DNA from 3 places in the Exiguobacterium sp. s28 genome. Region 1 is predicted to be linked to each of the others. Evidence: riboswitches for the same ligand, from Rfam matches in the RefSeq annotation. Region 1 holds a riboswitch; each other region holds the start of a gene.

The links. Region 1 has a riboswitch for S-adenosylmethionine ahead of metK (methionine adenosyltransferase). Riboswitches for the same ligand answer to the same signal wherever they lie in the genome.
Region 2: linked by a shared signal. The riboswitch ahead of KNP78_RS07420 (MetQ/NlpA family ABC transporter substrate-binding protein) and the one ahead of metK (methionine adenosyltransferase) in region 1 are both predicted to bind S-adenosylmethionine.
Region 3: linked by a shared signal. The riboswitch ahead of KNP78_RS05125 (2,3-diketo-5-methylthiopentyl-1-phosphate enolase) and the one ahead of metK (methionine adenosyltransferase) in region 1 are both predicted to bind S-adenosylmethionine.

Annotation. Positions count from the first base shown of each region.
Region 1 covers NZ_JACSLL010000001.1:306,084-308,285, forward strand. Annotated here, with positions in the region: gene metK (methionine adenosyltransferase) at 1-1,062, opposite strand, end outside; SAM riboswitch class I at 1,193-1,312, opposite strand; gene pckA (phosphoenolpyruvate carboxykinase (ATP)) at 1,627-2,202, shown strand, end outside.
Region 2 covers NZ_JACSLL010000005.1:69,791-71,992, forward strand. Annotated here, with positions in the region: gene KNP78_RS07415 (methionine ABC transporter ATP-binding protein) at 1-344, opposite strand, end outside; gene KNP78_RS07420 (MetQ/NlpA family ABC transporter substrate-binding protein) at 354-1,175, opposite strand; SAM riboswitch class I at 1,248-1,352, opposite strand; gene KNP78_RS07425 (iron-containing alcohol dehydrogenase family protein) at 1,393-2,202, opposite strand, start outside.
Region 3 covers NZ_JACSLL010000003.1:139,708-141,909, forward strand. Annotated here, with positions in the region: gene mtnK (S-methyl-5-thioribose kinase) at 1-579, opposite strand, end outside; SAM riboswitch class I at 661-763, opposite strand; SAM riboswitch class I at 969-1,070, shown strand; gene KNP78_RS05125 (2,3-diketo-5-methylthiopentyl-1-phosphate enolase) at 1,141-2,202, shown strand, end outside.

The DNA.
Region 1 (2,202 bases):
GGCCGGACGGAGGTCGAAGTTCTCGCGAACGAGTTCGACGAGCTCAGTCTCGCTCAATTTGCCTGTGCCGAACGTGTCGACTGCGATCGATACCGGGTGGGCAACGCCGATCGCGTAAGCAAGTTGAACTTCTGCTTTATCAGCAAGTCCCGCTGCAACGAGGTTTTTCGCTACGTAACGAGCCGCGTACGCCGCTGAACGGTCAACTTTGGTTGGATCTTTACCTGAGAACGCGCCGCCGCCGTGGCGAGCGTAACCACCGTACGTATCGACGATGATTTTACGTCCTGTAAGGCCTGCATCCCCTTGTGGTCCACCGATGACGAAACGGCCAGTCGGGTTGATGAAGTATTTTGTATCCGCGTCGATGAGTTCAGACGGGATGACCGCGTCGATGACGTGCTCTTTCAAATCAGCTTGGATTTGTTCGAGTGTGATGTCTTCGGCGTGTTGCGTCGAGATGACGATTGTGTCGATGCGAACTGGGTTGTTCGCTTCGTCGTATTCGACCGTCACTTGTGTCTTACCATCAGGACGAAGGTAAGCGAGCGTGCCGTTCTTACGAACTTCTGCCAAACGACGTGACAATTTGTGTGCGAGTGAAATCGGGAGCGGCATGAGTTCTGGTGTCTCTTTTGTTGCGTAACCGAACATGAGACCTTGGTCACCAGCGCCGATTGCATCGATTTCTTCTTCAGTCATTTGTCCTTCACGAGCTTCAAGCGCTTGGTCGACACCTTGGGCGATGTCTACCGATTGCTCATCAATCGATGTGAGGACAGCACAAGTCTCTGCATCAAAACCATATTTTGCACGTGTATAGCCGATCTCACGAACTGTTTCACGAACAACTTTCGGGATATCCACGTAAGTTGATGTTGTGATCTCACCTGCTACGAGCACGAGACCTGTCGTGACAGATGTCTCAGCCGCAACGCGGGCGTTTGGATCTTCAGCTAAAATCGCATCCAAAATCGCATCTGAGATTTGGTCACAAATTTTATCCGGATGTCCTTCCGTGACGGACTCCGAAGTGAAAAGTCGACGGTTCAAGTTTGCCATTTCGAAAAACCTCCTATAATAAGGGTGATGTGTGGACGGTACTCGTTCCCCTTACGCGTTGCTTTGGGACGGTAATGAAAAAAACCTTTCGCCATGTTCAATGGGAAAGGTTGAATCGTTCTTCCTTACCCTCTTATCGTTCGAAGCTTGCGCTTCGCTTCAGGATAGCACCTTTTCCGAATAACAATGACAAATCGGACGGTTGCTGGGCTTCGTAGGGCCTTGTTCCCTCCACCGCTCAGAATAAGAGTATCCGTTACGAAGACCATCATATAAATGACACCCCGTTCTGTCAAGCGTATCGACTGAATTCGTAAAACTTTTCACGAACTCGCAATAGTTATGTTTGTGAAATATCAAACATTTTTTTGTCGGTTTTCGATTTTGTACTATGACCTGGTACAGAATATGTTAGAATGACAGTGTAAGAAAGCGCTTACTTTAAAGGGTAAAAAAGGCTTGTTTTTGATTAGTATGTCACATATAATAAAAATGTCATACTAATCAAACGCGGAAGTATGCGGATTTCATCCACATCTATTTAGGGGAAAGGTGGGATTCAGGATGGCGACAACGCTCCTGAAAATTGAAGAATTAATTAAAGGTGCCGACATGATGCGGAACTTAACGGTTCCAGAATTGGTGGAAGAAGCCATTCGCAACGGGGAAGGCGTACTGACGAAAGACGGGGCTTTATCGGTCAGTACAGGTAAATTCACAGGACGGTCACCGAAAGACAAATTCGTCGTGCAAGATGAAGTCAGCAATCATTTAGTAGACTGGGGTCCGGTCAACCAACCGATCGCAGAAGAGAAGTTCACGGCACTGCTCGATAAAGTGCTCACGCATCTCGAGACGAAAGACAAGCTCTATTATCTCGAGGCGTCTGCCGGGGCTGACGAGCATTATACGCTTCCAGTGCGGGCCATCACAGAATACGCGTGGCACAACTTGTTCGCGAAACAGTTGTTCTTGCGCGAATGGCCGACACAAGGTGCCTTTGATCCGTTCACGGTCATCTATGCACCGAGCTATAAGGCCGATCCGGAAGTCGACGGGACGAACTCCGAAACGTTCATTCTCGTCTCATTCGCCAAACGGACCATTCTGATCGGGGGAACAGAATACGGCGGCGAAATT
Region 2 (2,202 bases), on a different contig from region 1:
GCCTTGTCGAGACCTTCAAGCCGGAGCGGGATGGCGACGTTCTCTTCGACAGTCGCCGTCTTGAGCAGGTTGTAGTGTTGTAAGATCATTCCGATTCGATGGCGGAGTTTTGAGAGCCCACGTTTGTCGAGCTTCGTGATGTCCTGTCCTTCGATCTCGACCTGGCCCGACGTCGGGCGTTCGAGCAGATTGATCATGCGGATGAGCGTGCTCTTGCCGGCCCCGCTTCGGCCGATGATACCGAAGATTTCGCCTTTCTCGATCGTGAGCGAGACGTCGTCGAGTGCGGTGACGGCACCTTTGTTCACCGTGAACGTCTTCGTGATTCCTTTAAGTGCGATCATAGGACCTCCTTAAAACGCCGGGACGATTGAGCCGTTGAACGTCTCTTCGATGAACGTCCGGACCTCGTCCGAGTGATAGTATGATTTGAGTGTCGCGACGACTTCGTCATCCTTGTTATCGGTGCGGACGACGACGTAGTTCGGATACGGGTTGTCGACCGTTTCTTCGTTGAACAAGGCGTCCTCGTTGATCGACAGGCCGGCACCCATCGCGAAGTTCGTGTTGATGGCCGCGAGTGCGACTTCCGGGAGCTGGGTCGGGAGCTGAGACGCCTCGAGCTCGATGAATTCGAGGTTGAGCGGGTTTTCAGCGATGTCGCGTTTCGTCGCCTTGTCCGTCAAGCCTTCCTTCAGCGTAATGAGGCCCGCTGTCTCATACAGACGGAGTGCGCGCAGTTCGTTCGCCGGGTCGTTCGGGACGGCGACCTTGTCGCCTTCTTTCAAGTCCTCAATGTCGGTCAACTTTTCCGAGTAAAGACCCATCGGGAACGCGACGGTCTTGAACACATCGTCGATCTTATAGCCTTTGTCGGACTTTTGCAGTTCTAGGAATGAGAGCGTCTGATAACTGTTCACGTCGAGGCTACCCTCGGCGAGCGCCGTGTTCGGCGTATTATAGTCATTGAACACTTTGATATCGAGTTCGAGGCCGTCTTCGGCCGCGAGTTCTTTCACTTTCTCGGCGATCTGTTGGTGCGGCCCGCCCGTGACGCCGATCGTGAGCGACTCCGTGCTGAGCGCCTCGCTCGCGTCCGATTGTCCGCATGCCGAGAGCGCGATGGCGGCGAGTAATGATGTTCCTGCAAGTACTGTTTTCTGTTTGATGTTCATTTGTTTTCCTCCTCCAAAATGAAAGCCCGCTACTCATTCAGAGTGGCGGGCACGACAAGTCAAAGTCGGACACGCTCATCTCCCAGACGATATCGTCTGTTGGAATTAGCACCATGATCATTACGATCTGGTTGCCGGGTTTCACAGGGCCAGTCCCTCCACCACTCTTGATAAGCAATCGGTCTATTAAGTTGTTATCATCTTACTTTTAATTCTTTTAATTGTAAATAGAAAATTGTAAATTTTCAAAAATTATTTTCAAAAAGTCTTTATCGAGTGGTTCCGGCAACTGTTGCAGTTCGGTTTCCGTCATGACGGAGTCGACCAGTACCGGGATGTCGCCCGACCCGACCCCGAGCGCCTCGAGCGTCGTCGGTGCACCGAACCGTTTCAACCAGGCCTCCAAATACGGAGCATCGGCCGAGCGACGCAACCGCTCCTGGACGATTAGGCCGAAGCCGACCTTGTCTCCATGCAAGAAAGAGTGGGTCGACTCGAAGCGGCTGAGTGCATTATGGACCGCATGGCCCACGGCGACGCGTGTCCCGGCGTCACCAAATCCTCCGACGGCACCTCCAATGGCGAGCACGTGATCGACCGCGAAGCGGACGTCGTCACTATACGACTCAAAAGCGTGCTCGCTCAATTCAAGTTCGACGAGACGCCCGCACTGCTCGGCCAAGACGAGTCCGGTGTTGACGCCGGCGTCAGCTGAGCTGTCACCACTCAAATAACGGGCCTCGTAAAACTTCGCGACCGTGTCGATGACACCGGCCCGAAAGTATTCATATGGTGAGCGCGAGATGACCCGTGAGTCAACGATGACCCGTTCGATGACGACGCGGAACATGTCGTAGCGGTCGTAGCTCCCGTCCTCCTGATAGACGACGCTGAGCGGTGTGAACGCCGCACAGTTCGAGGCGAGCGTTGGGACGACGATGAGCGGGACGTTCCGTTGATAGGCGACGAGTTTGGCCGTATCGACGAGCTTGCCGCCTCCGACGGCGATTAACACGTCGGCGTCCAA
Region 3 (2,202 bases), on a different contig from region 1:
ATCTTCTCGCAGCGCCGTCTCGATGTTGTTCGACTCCGCGTCTTTGAACGGGTCGGTAAAGATGAGTTTCTCGGTGATGTCACACAGTTCCGGGTTGTAATAGTCACGTTCAATCCGCTTCTTCGCGATCGGCCCGGCCGCGTAATCCGACGTCGCGAACAGCGTCTCGCCTAAAAATTCACCGACATGGCGGGCAAGTTCAGGATACGTTTTCCCTTCCAAATAGCCAGTCCGAACGATCTCAAAATCTGACAGGTCCTCTAAAATCGTGTAGGCGAGCGGGCGGTCACTGCCAAGCACGACTGGCACGAAACGAGGGACGACGTTGGCGAATTCGCGCAACGCCAACTGCTCGATCCACGCCCGTTCAAGTGTGAGCGGCCAACTTTCGCCGACGACTTTCGCATATGGGAGCGCTTGTTTGACGATGAGACTCGTTTCGCCTTGTCGGATGCGGAAAACGAGGTTCAAATTGCCGTCCCCGATCTCCTCGCAATGCGTGATGCCTCCGTCTTCGATTAACCCCAACGTTTTCACATGCTCGACGACGGTCTGTTCTGTAAATGGTTGATATGACATAATGTTTTCCCCTTCCTGTACGTTGCCCATAAAAAAAGCCCCTTTCTCCGCGAGAAAGAGGCACAGCCAAACTGGTTGTTCCTCTCATCTGTCAGACATTCGTCTGGTGGATGTAGCACCGTGCCTAGTGGTCGGTTGCTGCGGCGTCATCGGGCCAATTCCCTCTGCCAACTCGCGATAAGAGTGGTTTATTCGATTCGGTGAACTTATGTGCTGAATATTACGGACTCGACGTCACGATTGTCAACGGCAATTTCCCGATGCAACTTCGTCTTTTTTTGTGCATATATGGAAACAACTTTCCAAAATATTTTTTTTGGAAAAAAAGGAATTGACGATGTGACGATTCTGTGCAAAAATTCAATTAAATTTCACAACTTCAAATCACATTCTTATCAAGAGCAGACGGAGGGACAAGCCCGATGATGTCGCAGCAACCGACCAGAGATGGCACGGTGCTAATTCTTGCAGCGTAAGCTGAGAGATAAGAGTTCATTTTTTTTATGATGACCTCTTGCCTCGGCATGGGGTCATTTTTGTTTGCCTGGAAGGAGGAACCATATGAGTATCACTGCCACATATGAAATCAAACGGACGGACGCGGTCGCGACCGTCGCCAACAAGATCGCCCTCGAGCTGACCGTCGGCACATGGACGGACTTGCCTCACTTAGAGCAAGAGCAGTTACAGGCGTTCCGAGGTGAGGTCGTATCAACCACACATACGGACACGACGAGCCGCTTCACGATCCGCTATCCGTTACATAATGTCAGCCCTGACTTTTCATCCATCTTGACGACGACGTTCGGGAAACTGTCCCTCGATGATTCGGTCCGATTAATCGATTTGACGTTGCCGGAGACGCTCGCCTCTGATTTCAAAGGCGCCAAGTTCGGTGTCGACGGGATTCGTGAGTTGCTCGGCGTTCAGGATCGCCCGCTCGTCATGAGCATCTTCAAAGGCGTCATCGGCCGTGACCTCGCGTTTCTCGAGCAGCAACTCCGCGATCAGTTCGCCGGTGGCATCGATATCGTCAAAGACGACGAGATTTTATACGACAACCCGCTCACCCCGTCGCTTGAACGGGCCCGGATCGGAGCGGACGTCATTCAAGCCCACTTCGAGGCGACCGGGAAACGCGTCCTGTACGCCATCACGCTGAGCGGCCCCGTGTTCGGTCTGCGTGACCAGGCGCTCCGTCTCATCGAGGCCGGTGCGACGGCGCTCCTGTTCAACGTCTATACGTACGGTCTCGACGCACTGCGCGAACTCGCGAACGATCCGGATATCCACGTCCCGATCTTGGCACATCCGGCCTTTGCCGGCGCCTTGACCGGATCAATCAGTCATTCGCTTTTGCTCGGTAAACTCCCTCGCCTCGCCGGGGGCGATTTGACGCTCTTCCCGTCACCGTACGGCTCACTTGCGACACCGCGCGACGAGGCGTTCGTGATTCGTGACCAGAGTGCCGAACCACATTGGTCGAAGCCGATTTTGCCGGTCCCGTCCGCGGGGATTCATCCGGGACTCGTCGCCGATATCATTCGGGACTTCGGGACGGATGTCGTCATCAACGCCGGCGGTGGCATTCACGGTCATCCGGACGGTGCAGCCGCCGGGGCT